One region of the Neisseria sicca genome, then DNA from elsewhere that is predicted to be linked to it. Evidence: predicted binding sites of a transcription regulator. Region 1 holds the regulator's gene; the other holds the start of a gene.
The links. Region 1 encodes sigma-54, which starts transcription at its own class of promoters, with help from an activator protein. Its sites were predicted from a motif close to CTGGCACGCTTCATGCTT; they were not measured.
Positions count from the first base shown of each region.

Region 1 (7,306 bases):
ATTGCGAACAGGTCGTCTGAAAAGCAATCAACGGCGAATCCGTCGGCGTTTCGCAGCCGCTGCCGAAATACTCTTCAAAGAATCACAACATGAAAAAATGGCTTCCGGCGTTGCCGGTTTTATCTTTGTTTCTGATCTGGTTTTGCGCCGGAGTGGGCGAGGGGGGGTGGAGCAATCCGCTTGCTGCCGATCCCGTGTTGATGGAAATCCGCCTGCCGCGTATTTTTGTCGCTTTGCTGGTCGGCGCGGCACTTTCCGCCAGCGGTGCGGCGTTGCAGGCGTTGTTTGAAAACCCGCTTGCCGACCCGAGCCTGATCGGTACGTCGGGCGGCGCGGCAATGGGTGTGGTGCTGGCGATTGCGATGGGCTGGAGCATCGCCGTGCCACTGGCGGCATTTTCGGGCGCGTTTGCCGTCTGTATCCTGATTCTGTTCGGACACCGTCTGGTCGGCGGCGGCAAGCTGGGGCTGTTGGTCATGGGTTTTGTGGTCAGCGCTTTGTGCGGCGCGTTGGTCAGCCTGATTCTTTTCCTTTCAGACGACATGGCATTGCGCAGCGCCATGACTTGGCTCTCGGGCAGCTTTTCCGAAGCAGGCTTTGTTTCGCCCGGCTACGCAGGCGGCGTGATGTTGGCGGGTTTGGTCGTGTTGACTGCTGTCGGTCGCCATCTCGACTATCTGCTCTTGGGCGACGAAACGGCGCACACCATGGGCATCAGCGTCGCCGCCACCCGCGTGGCAACCATCATCGGCGCGGCTTTGATGACCGGAGCCGCCGTCTCGCTCGGCGGCATTATCGGTTTCGTCGGCATGATGATACCCAACGTATTGGCGCAAGCAGTCGGCGGCTCGCGCACCCGCCTGATTATCCTGTCCGCCGTCGTCGGTTCGATTTTTATGTTGCTCGCCGATACGTTTGCCCGTTGGGTGGTCTATCCCATCGACCTGCCCGTCGGCATCGTCATCGCCATTTTGGGCGGGCCGTTTTTCCTGTGGCTGATTGTCAAAGACCAAAGGAGCTGACATGGCATTGCTGATCGAAAACTGCACCGTCAAAGCCGGAAAACGCACCATCCTGTCTTTGGACCGCGCCGAATTTCCCCAATGCGCCGTCAGCGCGGTCATCGGACCCAACGGCGCGGGCAAGTCCACCCTGCTCAAACAGTTCCTCTACCATCCGCAAGCAAGCTGGTGTGGAACGCCCATGAAGGACGCGCTCAGGCAACATAAAATCGCCTGGGTCGGGCAACACGAACATTTCAACCTCCCCATGACCTTGTCTGAATACGTCCTCATCGGACGATACCCCAAACTCGCCTGGTATCGGCGGCCCAAACAGGCGGACACCCGACGCGCCCAAACCCTGCTCGAGCATTTCGACCTCGCCGACCTGCAACACAAACGCATCCAAACCCTCTCCGGCGGCGAACAGCAACGCGCCGCCGTCATCCGCGCGCTGTTGCAGGATGCCGAAGTCCTCTTTCTTGATGAGCCGACCAACCATCTCGACGTCCGCTATCAACACAGCCTGATGCAGCACCTCACCACCTTGCCCGAACAAGGCATGACCGTCGTCATGGTGTTGCACGACCTCAACCTCGCCGGCCACTACGCCAGCCACATCACGCTGATGAAAAACGGCAGCATCACCGCCGCAGGCGCAACCGCCGACATCATGGACGCCGAACGCCTCAGCCAAACCTACGACTGGCGCATCCTCGAATGCACCGCCAACGGCAAAACGTGGTTTCAGGCGGAGACTTTGTGAGGGGTCGTCTGAAAAGCGGTTGTATCGCGGGTGGTTTGTAAAATGAATCTCCGCAAAAAGGTCGTCTGAAATTTTCAGACGACCTTCCTTATACCTATTTACACGCTTTCTTCACAACAAACCTTCCGCTTTAACCCAAGCCAAAATATCGGCTTCTACGGCTTCGGGCGAACCGGGGTTGTCGATTTTGACGCCGTATTCGTCCGCGCCGAGTTCTTCCAGAATTTTCAGTTGCGAATCCAGCATTCCCGCCTTCATGTAATGCCCTTGGCGCGCCATCATGCGCTCGAGGTTGATGGCTTGCGGCGGTGTCAGGTGGATGAAGGCGGTTGTGCCTTGCGCGCCGCGCAGGATGTCGCGGTATTGGCGCTTCAAGGCGGAGCAGGTAACGATGGTGTACGCCGCGCCGCTTTGCGCCTGTTCCGTCATCCAGTCGCGCAGGTTGCGCAGCCACGGATAGCGGTCTTCGTCGGTCAGCGGGATGCCCGCGCCCATTTTGTCGCGGTTGGCTTGGGTGTGGAAATCGTCGCCTTCGGCGTAGGGGCATCGGTTGAGGTGTTTTTGCAGGGACAGGGCGGCGGTGGTTTTGCCGCAGCCGCAAACACCCATCATCACAAAATGCGTCGTCATGTTTTCTTCCTTTGTTTGAGTGGAAAGATACAGTGGATTAACTTTAAACCGGTACGGCGTTGCCTCGCCTTAGCTCAAAGAGAACGATTCTCTAAGGTGCTGAAGCACTAAGCGAATCGGTTCCGTACTATCTGTACTGTCTGCGGCTTCGTTGCCTGATCCTGATTTTTGTTAACCCACTATATAAGGTCGGGCAGACGGTTTAGAGTGTCTCAAAACCGTTTTCAGACGACCTCAAACCACGGCAAACAGCAGCGCCGACACTGAAAAGCCGATGGCGGCAATCAGCGTTTGGTTGACTGTCCATGTTTTCAGCGTGGTCGGTACGTCCATATCCAAAAGGCGGCCGACCAGCCAGAAGCCCGAGTCGTTGAAGTGGCTGCAACCGACCGAGCCTGCCGCGGTTGCCAAAACGACGCAGGCGAGTTGCCAGTCGTTGAAGCCTGCGGCGGCAACGGCGGGTGCCATCAATGCGGCGGCAGTCGTCAGCGCAACGGTTGCCGAACCTTGCGCGATGCGCAACGCCAAAGCCACCAAGAAGCAGCCCAGCAATACGGGGATGCCCAAATTTGCCATGCTGTCCGCCAACGCCTGACCGATGCCCGATGCGCGCAACACGCCGCCGAACATGCCGCCTGCGCCGGTAATCAGAATGACCGAGCAGACGGGGGCGAGTGCGCCGTCCACCGTTTTTTCCAGTGCGCTCGCCTTCACGCCGCGTTTGCTGCCCAAAACATAAAGCGCCACCAAAACCGAAATCAACAGTGCGACCGGAGTCGAGCCGATCATGCGCGCCACCTGTACCCAATGTTCGTCCGCGCTGACGACTTTTTCACTAATTAAGGTGGACAGACCTGTGTTCATAAAAATCAACAGCATAGGAATCAACATAATGCCGACCACGGTCGAAGCCTTGGCAGGCGTTTGCGGCTGGTCGTTGTCCACCGCGCCGCCGCTGAGCAAATCGGGAACGTGCACGCGGATGGTGCGTCCCAAAACCTGACCCAGTAGATAACCGCTGACATACCAAGTGAACATGGCGACGGGCAGCCCCAAAATCAGCACCTGACCGATGTTCGCCGAATAAAATTCCGAAGCCGCAATCGGGCCGGGGTGGGGCGGCAGGAAAACGTGCATCACCGAAAACGCGCCGATAGACGCCAGAGCGTAAGGCAATACGTCCTGTTTCATGCGCCGCGCCGTCGCAAAGACAATCGGCAGCATCACCACCAATCCCGCATCAAAGAAAATCGGGAAGCCGAAAATCAGTGAAGCCACGCCCAAAGCAAACGGCGCGCGTTTTTCGCCGAACATCCGAATCAGCGCATCCGCCAGCGACTGCGCCCCGCCCGAAGTTTCCACCAGCCGCCCGAGCATCGCGCCCAAACCGACCAGCAAAGCCACGCTGCCGAGCGTGCCGCCGAAGTTTTTCAGCAGAACGTCGTTCACAATCTTATCCATCGGCAGCCCCGTCGCTACCGCCGTCAGCAGGCTCACCGACACCAAGGTCAACAGTGCGTGGACACGCAGTTTCACAATCAACAGCAAAATCAGCACAATCGCCATCGCCGCAATACCCAGCAGCCAGCCCGCGCTCAAGGTCTGAGTCCAACCGTCCATTTTGAAGCCTTTCTTTGTAATCAGAATACAAGGTAGTTAAGGTTTTTCAAACGTATCAAATAGACCATAGCATGATTTGCAACGGGGCGGTATGGCGGGTTTTCGGATGGGTTTAAGTATTTATTTTTTCAAATGGATTTGAATAATGAGAGTAAGTCGGGCGGTGTCATTTACTCTTGGTAAGAGAGGGAGGGTCATCTGAAAACGTAGTTTGCTTTCATGAACAAAGAAGGCAGGCGTGGATATTTTCTATTTTTCTAATCCGACATGGATTCAGAATAAGAAAACAGTTTCTTTTTTAAATACAATGATTTTTCAAAATTTTGTCCTGATGGGGCTAACATACTGCAATGCTTGTTGACCAATATGACGTGGGTTTTGCCAGCAGAAAAACGCCTATGTGGGATTCAAATCATTATGTTCAGCCCCTAGATTACTGGCTAACAAAAAACGTCGTCTGAAAATTTTCAGACGACGTTTTTATTATTGAATCAAGGCTTATTCTGCGGCAGGTTTTACCGTGTTGCGGACATCGCCGCTTTTTTCTTTATGTTTCAGCACCGCACGGTCGAGCTTGTCCATCAGAACATCAATGGCGGCGTACATGTCTTGTTCAACGGCCTCGACGTGGAGGTCTTTGCCCGCCAGATGGATGTCTGCTTCAGCCTGTTGATTGAGTTTTTCCACAGAAAGGGTGATGGTAACGGAAATGGCGTTGGCTGCGTGGCGGTTGATGCGTTCCAATTTTTCGGAAACGTAGTTTTTGATGGCCTCGGTAACGTCGAAATTCAGACCGGTGATTTTCAGATTCATAATACAGCTCCTTCGGTGGGGTTCAGTCCGTCAGAAACGGAACGGGAAAACTGCGGTTTAAAACTGTCATTCGGTAAGTTTGCGTTTGTGTGCCGGCGGGATGTCGAGCGATTCCCTGTATTTGGCGACGGTGCGGCGGGCGATGTCTATGCCCTGTTGTTTGAGGAGGCGGACAAGGGTTTCGTCGGAATGGGGTTTGCTGCTGTCTTCGTTTTCGATAATCTGCCCCAAAACGGCTTTAATCGCGCCTTGGCTCAGGCCTTCTTTGTCGCCTTCGGAATTGACTGCCTGTGTGAAGAAATAGCGTAACGCAAATAGTCCGCGCGGGCAAGACAAATATTTTTGGTTGGCGGCGCGCGAAATGGTGCTTTCGGCAAGCCCCAATTCGGCGGCTGCGTCTTTCATGAGCATGGGCGCGAGTCCGATTTCGCCGAAGATGAAGAAGTCTTCCTGATTTTTGACGATGTATTCGGCAAGGCGGATGACGGTGCTTTTGCGCAGTTCGAGGGAGTCGATGCGCTGCTTGGCTTCGTTGATTTTTTCTTTCCACTCGGGTGCGCCGTCTTCTGCGGATTTCATGAGTTCACAGTATTCGCGGTTGAGTTGCAGTTTGGGCCAGGCAGCTTCGTTGCCGATGACTTTCCAGCCGTCTTTGCCTTCTTTGACCCAAACGTCGGGCTGGATGTAAGCGGTCGGTTCGGAGGAGGCGAAACCGTAGGCGGGGTAGGGGTTGAGCGTGGCGATGATGTCGAGTGCGGCTTCTATGGTTTCGCTGTCGATTTCGGGAAAGAGTTTGCGGAAGCGGATGATGTTTTGTTTGCGGTTTTTGCCCAAATCGTGCAGCGAACTTTGGATGAGGTGGGCGGCCGCCTGACGCGCGGGGCTGGCGGGCAGGCGCATGAGTTGGAGCATCAGGGATTCGGTCAGGTCGGCGGCGGCAACGCCGGGCGGGTCGAAGGTCTGCAAAAGGTCGAGGGCGTTTTGCAGTTCGTCTTCGTCCAGCATCCATTCCAAGGGTGTGTTGTCGATAAGGTCTTGAATGCTGTCGGTGAAATAGCCTTGGTCGTCCAGGAAGTCGATAAGGATGTGGACGTAGGCGGCTTCTTTGTCGGAAAGGGGGTGTTCGCACACTTGGGAGTGCAGGTATTGGTTGAAATCTTCTTCTTTGGCGATGTTGAGCCACGCGTCTTCGGCATCGTCGCCGCCGAGGTGGTTGCTGCGCGGTATGGTGGTGCCGTGATTGAACTCTGCGTCGGCAAATTCGTCGGTTTCGGGACGTTCGAGCAGGGGATTGTCCTGCAACCAGTCTTCGACCTCGCGTTCGAGTTCGATGCCGGACATTTGCAGGATGCGCAGGGATTGTTGCAGACGTTGATTGAGTTGTTGGGTCTGCCTGAGTTTGAGGCCGAGTAAGGTCATGGTGCAATGTATGTTGATTGTTTTTTATATTTCGGACGGCATTTGTCCTCGGGTTTGGTTCGATGGCAAAGAGGTCGTCTGAAAAGGTTTTATGGTGTGTTTGGCGTTTTGGGGAACGCTGTTTTTTATTCGATATGTGTATTTCAACACTTTACACTTCATGCGTCAACTTACTTTGGGTGGTTTCGTCATTTAAAAAAACCGCACAATTGATTGTGCGGTTTGTCATGGTCAGTATTTGAAATCAGTATTTGAAGTTTTCGCCGAGATAGACGGAGCGGACTTGTTCGTTGTTGACCAAGTCGTCCGGCTTGCCGGAGGCGAGGACGGTGCCGTCGCTGATGATGTAGGCTCTGTCGCAGATACTGAGGGTTTCGCGTACGTTGTGGTCGGTAATGAGTACGCCGATGCCACGCGATTTGAGGAAGTCGATGATTTTTTGGATGTCGATGACGGCGATGGGGTCGACGCCGGCGAAGGGTTCGTCCAAGAGGATGAAGCGCGGCTGCATGGCGAGTACGCGGGCGATTTCGACGCGTCGGCGTTCGCCGCCGGACAGGGAGGGGGCGGGGTTGTGGCGCAGGTGGCCGATGTTGAGGTCAGCAAGCAGTTTTTCGACTTCGCCGTCGATGCGGCTTTTGTCTTTGGTGCTGATTTCTAAAATGGCGCGGATGTTTTGTTCGACGGTCATTTTGCGGAAAATTGAGGCTTCTTGGGGCAGGTAGCCGACGCCTAAGCGGGCGCGCTCGTGTATGGGCAGGTGGCGCAGTTCTTGTCCGTCGAGGGTAACGCTGCCTGCGTCGGCGGCGATGAGTCCGACGATCATGTAGAAGCTGGTGGTTTTGCCTGCACCGTTGGGGCCGAGCAGGCCGATGACTTCGCCGCTTTCGATTTCGAGGGAGAAGCTTTTGACGACTTGGCGTTTTTTGAAACTTTTTTGCAGGTTTTGAACGACGAGGCGGCTGGTGTTTTCGCTCATAAATGACTCTTGGTTCGGAGGTTGTCTGAAAATGTGTTTTTGGGGCTTGCTATGTTGGTTTTCAGACGACCTTTGGTG
Region 1 covers NZ_CP072524.1:1,895,776-1,903,081, reverse strand. Annotated here, with positions in the region: gene J7445_RS08900 (FecCD family ABC transporter permease) at 90-1,022, shown strand; gene J7445_RS08895 (ABC transporter ATP-binding protein) at 1,024-1,767, shown strand; gene J7445_RS08890 (gluconokinase, GntK/IdnK-type) at 1,879-2,397, opposite strand; gene J7445_RS08885 (GntP family permease) at 2,632-4,017, opposite strand; gene hpf (ribosome hibernation-promoting factor, HPF/YfiA family) at 4,516-4,830, opposite strand; gene rpoN (RNA polymerase factor sigma-54) at 4,897-6,249, opposite strand; gene lptB (LPS export ABC transporter ATP-binding protein) at 6,494-7,228, opposite strand.

Region 2 (7,306 bases), 660 kb from region 1:
TGGTCCGCAACTATGGTCTCTGCCGACAGTTGCGCCTATGTAGAAGGCTACTCAGCCCGAGTGTTCAAAAAAAATGCTTCCTGCCGCGCCGTTTATCAGTACGCAAAAGAGCATCTGCCTCGATATTCAAAAGTGCTTTTGGCGATGCGTTGGGGAAGCCAAATGCCGGAAAACAGCAATTCTCTTTCTTATGATAATGATTTCTTTAAAAAATTCGACATCATGCTACAAACACTATCCTCTGAGAAACAAATTGTTTACCTCATGACGGACAACCAAACCTTGTCTTACAACGCCCTGCGCGCCTATATGCTGTCCTCCCGTATACCGGGTTATAGCCAAAACCTGCATTCAAACGATGAAGCGACCACGAAAGGCAATAACCGCATTAAAGAACTGGCAGCCAAATATCCTAATGTCCATATCATCGATGCCGCCGCCTATATCCCAGAAAACTTTAAAATCAATGGATTACCGGTTTACTCGGATAACGACCATATCAACCCTTACGGCGGAATAGAATTGGCGAAACTTTTTTCCGAAGAGAATAAACTCCTCGATACGCACCATAGCCATTGATCCGATTAAATTTGTTACAATTAGCGGTTTGCAAAACCGCTAATTTTTTTGAAAGATACCGATGAGCGTCATTCAAGACCTACAATCGCGCGGCCTTATCGCGCAAACTACCGACATCGAAGCCTTAGACGCTTTGTTGAACGAACAAAAAATCGCCCTCTACTGCGGTTTCGACCCGACCGCCGACAGCCTGCATATCGGCCACTTGTTGCCCGTATTGGCTTTGCGCCGTTTCCAACAGGCGGGACATACGCCGATTGCTTTGGTGGGTGGTGCGACCGGTATGATCGGCGACCCCAGCTTCAAAGCGGTGGAGCGCAGCTTGAATTCCGCCGAAACCGTTGCCGGCTGGGTAGAAAGCATCCGCAACCAACTGAAACCGTTTTTGAGCTTTGAAGGCGAAAACGCCGCCATTATGGCGAACAACGCCGACTGGTTCGGCAGCATGAACTGCCTCGACTTCCTGCGCGACATCGGCAAGCATTTCTCCGTCAACGCCATGTTGAACAAGGAATCCGTCAAACAGCGTATCGAGCGCGACGATGTGGGCATTTCCTTCACTGAATTCGCCTACTCCCTGCTGCAAGGCTACGACTTTGCCGAATTGAACAAACGTCATGGTGCGGTTTTGGAAATCGGCGGTTCCGACCAATGGGGCAACATCACCGCCGGTATCGATCTGACACGTCGTCTGAACCAAAAACAAGTATTCGGTCTGACTCTGCCGCTGGTCACCAAATCCGACGGCACCAAATTCGGCAAAACCGAAGGCGGCGCGGTATGGCTGAACGCGAAGAAAACCTCGCCGTATCAGTTCTACCAGTTCTGGCTGAAAGTTGCCGATGCCGATGTGTATAAATTCTTGAAATACTTCACCTTCCTATCTATCGAGGAAATCGACGCCATCGAAGCAAAAGACCAAGCCAGCGGCACCAAGCCCGAAGCGCAACGCATCCTCGCCGAAGAAATGACCCGCCTGATTCACGGCGAAGCCGCCCTGCAAGCCGCGCAGCGCATTTCCGAAAGCCTGTTTGCCGAAGACCAAAGCAGCTTGACTGAAAGCGACTTCGAACAGCTCGCCCTCGACGGCCTGCCCGCATTTGAAGTTTCAGACGACCTCAACGTTGTCGAAGCCTTGGTTAAAACCGGCTTGGCATCTTCCAACAAAGAAGCGCGCGGTTTTGTGAACAGCAAAGCGGTATTGCTCAACGGCCAAGCCGCCGAATCGAACAACCCGAACCACTCCGCCGAACGCCCCGACGATGCCTATCTGCTGACCGACGCGCACAAACGCTTCGGCAAATACACCATCGTACGGCGCGGCAAACGCAACCACGCGCTCTTGGTTTGGAAATAAGCCTTAATAAATAACAAAGGTCGTCTGAAATCCGTTTTCAGACGACCTTTTTGTTTTTAATCAGAGTTGATTTGTCAAACCTAACATTGAAAAATTCAGATTTTGTTGTACTGCAATCCGATACACCTACAAAACTAACCACCATCAACTACCCAAGCCATAGCGTAGGCTTTGCCCACCAACCACACCCAAAATTTCAGACGCCCTCTTTTACCCGCCCCTATCGTGGGCAAAGCCCACGCTACGCCGCTTCGTTGTCAAAGGCACGCGCACCCATGCAACGCAGCAGCCGTATAGGTGCAGCCACACACGCTGTTGGCGGAAATGCGAGCCACAGCTTGTTCTATGGCGTTTTTTGTTTTTTGGCACCTTTGCAGGAGACAGGGAGGAAATATTCGTCCATGGTTCCGCTGCAAGACCATACGGTATTGCCTCTAGGATTAGTTCCCGTCCCCGATACGGCGAAACTGGGAATCAGGTAAATTTCAGTATTCTTGATCGGCACTGCTGCCTCCTTGCCTATTGCAGCAACAATAGTCCCATCATCTTCTATCCGGACAACTTTGACATAACTTCCGGCATTGTCTTTTTGCGAAACGGTTACCTTAATCGGCAGACTTCCCTTATCGGCAAAAGCTTCCTCCACTTCAGCTTTCATACTGGCGGCAAGCATAATTCCTTCGCTAACCTGGGCACGTGCCACATAATTTTGATATGCGGGAAGCGCCATAATACCGAGAATCCCAATAATCCCTATAACAATCATTAATTCCAGCAATGTAAAGCCGTATGGCTTTGTATATTTCTGATGACTCTTTTTCATATCGTGATTCAAATGGCTGTTGTAAAAATTACTTAGTAATAAAGCGGAAGGAAAACCCTTCCGCTTTATTAGCTTGCGTCTCTTATACTAAAAAATTAACGGCAAGAAGAAGGCAGGAATTTTTCTGGAACGGCATTGGACGTACCTTTAACACATTTCCAAGTGAATGAACCTGCAGAAGCCGCTGCACCATTCTTATTTTCAGGCTGAAGAGTTACTGTTTTATTTTTAATGTCATTATTGACATCCTTAGCATTCATTGTTGCGGTAATCACACCGTTTGCACCAACTTCAACCTTAGCAACATATTTACCTTTAATGTCTGTAGCAGCCGCAATACCTGCGTCAGTATTGCTTGTAGGCCATTTACCTTTATCTGCGTAATATTCGACGATTGCAGATTTTTGACCTTCCATCAGGGTAATTGCTTCAGAAACTTGTGCGCGACCGGTGTAGTCTTGGTAAGCAGGCAGAGCGATAACTGCCAGAATACCGATAATTGCGATTACGATCATCAATTCGATCAGGGTGAAACCTTTTTGGATTGCTTTCATTTAATAAACTCCAGTTAAAAAAGTGTTGTGAATAAAAAAATGTTTGTTGTTAAAAAAACCGTAATGTGTTTGGCTCTGCTTGTTTATGAGTAAAACCATCAAGTAGAAGGAATATACAGCTTCCCGGTTCGGGCTTTGTTGCTTCGTTTCCCTTGCCGGACGTAATGTATCAAGCAGGGGATGTGCCAAGTCTGGATTTTTTTGGATTTTTTATGAAAATATTTTGTAATTTTATGTTTTTAATAGGTTTAAATTTGTTTTGAAGGATTTTTCGGGCAGATTTGGGCTTTTTTATGACGTGGGATTTTTTGGGGGGATATGACGTGTTTTGTCATTTTTGAGAAGAAAAGGGAAACGTTTTATGTCATATGACGCATTTCGTCACTTTCATACCTATTTTAATAATATTGAAATGGATTTGATAAGCGGTATCGTTTTTAGATAAGCGGTATTTTGAAGTTTTTTATATTTTTAATATGATGATTTTATGTTATTTTTTTATACAAATTTGATAGGCGGATTTTAATTCGGATAAACGGTAATTTTCAAAATCGAATTATAGATATTTAGTTTATTTTTGAACGTTTGATTTGACTAAAAACGTCGTCTGAAAATATGGCGGGTTTCGCCGGTAAAACATAAACGCCCTGTCGAGACCAATATTTCTGCAAACCGCATCCGTGGGCAACGTCCATACTGCGGTAATCGTTGAATATAGTGGATTAACTTTAAACCAGTACGGCGTTGCCTCGCCTTGCCGTACTATCTGTACTGTCTGCGGCTTCGTCGCCTTGTCCTGATTTAAATTTAATCCACTATATTTCTGAAAATCAGAGGTCTGGATTCCCGCCTGCGCGGGAATGACGGCGAAGCAGGCAGGGATGTAGGAACTGTTTTTTCAGATGACTTGCGGGTATCTGCAAGCGGCTGCCGTAGCGTGGGCTTTGCCCGCGAGAATATATAAAGACCCGCCGCAACTGATATTTCTGCAAACCATATCTGTGGGTAAAGTCCATACTGCGGTAATCGTTGAATATCTCTGAAAAAGAGGTCTGGATTCCCGCCTGCGCGGGAATGACGGCGCATTAGGTAAAAATGGCGGGATTGTTTTTCAGACGACCTCACACGCCCAAATACCCTTCCCTGCTGGCAAGCCACCTTTCCAGATGCGCTTCGACGATTTCGGGGTTTTGTTCAATCAGCAAGGGGGCGATTTCGCGCGCTTGTTCCAAGAGGTGCAGGTCTTCTTCAAGGTTGGCAAAGCGCAGCATGGGGACGCCGCTTTGGCGCGCACCGAGAAATTCGCCGGGGCCGCGGATGTTGAGGTCTTGGCGGGCAATTTCGAAGCCGTCGGTGTGTTCGTAAATCACTTTCAACCGCGCTTTGGCGAGTTCGCTCAAGGGTTCGGCAAATAGGAGGACGCATACGCTTTCTGCCGCGCCGCGCCCTACCCGTCCGCGTAATTGGTGAAGCTGCGCCAAGCCCATGCGCTCGGCGTGTTCGATCACCATCAGGGCGGCGTTGGGCACATCTACGCCGACTTCAATGACGGTGGTGGCGACCAATACATTCAGACGACCCGCGGCAAACTGAGCCATGACTTCGGCTTTTTCGGCGGCTTTCATGCGCCCGTGTACCAAGCCGATGTTGAGTTCGGGCAATGCCGCCTGAAGCTGCTCGAGGGTTTCGGTAGCGGTTTGCAGTTGCAGGGTTTCGCTTTCTTCAATCAGTGGGCAGACCCAGTATGCCTGCTGCCCTTTGCGGCAGATGTTGAGGACGAAGCCTTCGACTTCGGCGCGGCGGACGTTGTTGACGAGGCGGGTTTTAATCGGGGTGCGCCCGGGCGGCAATTCGTCGATGACGGACACGTCCAAATCGGCGAAGAAACTCATGGCAAGCGTGCGCGGGATGGGGGTGGCGGACATCATCAACTGGTGGACGTCGCACCCTTTGTTTTTGAGGGCGAGGCGTTGGGCGACGCCGAAGCGGTGTTGCTCGTCCACAATCACCAAACCTAGATTTTGAAACTCGACGTCGTCTGAAAACAGGGCGTGCGTGCCGACGGCGATTTTGACGGTGCCGTCGGCGAGTTTGGCTTTGGCTTCGTCTTTGGCTTTTTTACGCTGGCTGCCGGAAAGCCAGACGACTTCGAGTCCTAAAGGTTCGAGCCATTGTTTGAACTTGATGAAATGCTGTTCGGCAAGGATTTCGGTCGGCGCCATCACAGCCGCCTGCGCGCCGGATTCGATGGCGGTCAGCGCGGACAAGGCGGCGACAATGGTTTTGCCACTGCCGACATCGCCTTGCAGCAGGCGGTGCATGGGATGGGTTTGCGCCATGTCGCGGCGGATTTCGGACACGACTCTTTCTTGGGCATCGGTCAGGGCAAACGGTAAGGCGTGGCGCAGGGCTTGGGTCAACGTGCCGTCGCCGCCCAATGCCGCCGCCGTGCCGCTGACGCGCTTCTGCCGCGCCAGCCGCATGGAAAGCTGTTGCGCCAAAAGTTCGTCGAATTTGAGCCGCTGCCATGCAGGAAGCGCGCCGTCGGAAAGCTGGTGGATGGTAAAACTCGGCGGCGGCGAATGCAAAAGGCGCAGGCTTTCGGCGAGGTGCGGCAGTTTCAGACGACCCAATAAGGCATCGGGCAGCGTGTCGTGCAGCGGCGTAACGTCCAACGCCGTCTGAATGATGCGGCGCAAAGTGGGCTGGTTCAAACCGTTTACAGTCGGATAGACAGGCGTGAGGCTTTCCGCCAAACCGCTGCTCTCGGCATCGCGGATTTTGGGATGAATCATCTCATCGCCGTAAAACCCGTGTTTGATTTCGCCCACGGCGCGGATGCGTTTGCCGGCCGCCATCTGTTTCTGATGGCTGGCGTAAAAGTGGATGAAGCGCAAAAAAAGGACGCTGCCGGAATCGTCGGCGATTTGGACAATCAGCTGCTTGCGCGGTTTGAACGTTACTTCCTGATGGATAACTTCGCCCTCGACCTGACACGGTACGCCGATCGGCGCGTCCTTAATCGGCATGATGTGCGTCTCGTCCTCATAACGCAGCGGCAGATGCAAAACCAAATCCCACGCGGTATGGAGGTTGAGTTTGTCGAGCTTCTTGGCGGAAACGTCGGTGATTTTGAGCTGTTTCTGGGTTTCGGGCGTCATCATGGCTTTGTCCTTTAATGGCGCGTATTTTAGCTGAAAATGTAAGAAGGGGTCGTCTGAAAGGACGTTCAGACGACCTTGGAGGTATTGCACAAGCGAAGTTTGAAAATTTGCCCATGCCGTCATTCCCACGCGGGAGGGAATCTAGATTTCGGAGCTTCAGAAAGATTTACAAAGTTGCCATGATGTCAAATCTCTAGATTCCCGCCTGCACGGAAATGACGGCATAAGGTTTCTATGTAAATCACTATAAACCGTCAAATTCAAAAATCCGTCCACCCTGCTACTTTCAGACGACCTTGATAAAAAAGCAACGGATAAACCGTTGCTTTTTTGTTTGACCTGCAAATCTTACAAACTGCCCAACACGATGCGCAATACGCGGCGCAGAGGTTCGGCTGCGCCCCACAAGAGCTGGTCGCCGACGGTGAACGCGCTGATGTATTCGCCGCCCATGCCCAGTTTGCGGATGCGTCCGACAGGAACGGACAGCGTACCGGTTACTTTGGCGGGCGTCAGCTCGTGGATGCTGGCTTCTTTTTCATTGGGGATGACTTTCACCCAGTCGTTTGCGCCTGCCAAAATCGCTTCGATTTCAGAAACGGGCAGGTCTTTTTTCAGCTTCAGGGTGATGGCTTGGCTGTGGCAGCGCATAGAGCCGATGCGGACGCACAAGCCGTCGATTACGGTCGGATTGTCGCTGCGACCGAGGATTTTGTTGGTTTCCACGCCGCCTTTCCATTCTTCTTTGGACTGACCGTTGCCCAAATCTACATCAATCCACGGAATCAGGCTGCCGGCGAGCGGTACGCCGAAGTTGGCTTTCGGATAG
Region 2 covers NZ_CP072524.1:2,551,345-2,558,650, reverse strand. Annotated here, with positions in the region: gene J7445_RS12065 (acyltransferase family protein) at 1-579, shown strand, start outside; gene tyrS (tyrosine--tRNA ligase) at 641-1,936, shown strand; gene J7445_RS12055 (pilin) at 2,280-2,759, opposite strand; gene J7445_RS12050 (pilin) at 2,855-3,313, opposite strand; partial or broken gene J7445_RS12045 (IS5/IS1182 family transposase) at 3,999-4,136, opposite strand; gene recG (ATP-dependent DNA helicase RecG) at 4,435-6,477, opposite strand; gene asd (aspartate-semialdehyde dehydrogenase) at 6,826-7,306, opposite strand, start outside.
Region 2: a site for sigma-54 is predicted at 3,485-3,502, ahead of J7445_RS12050 (pilin). Genes of this name have one in related genera too.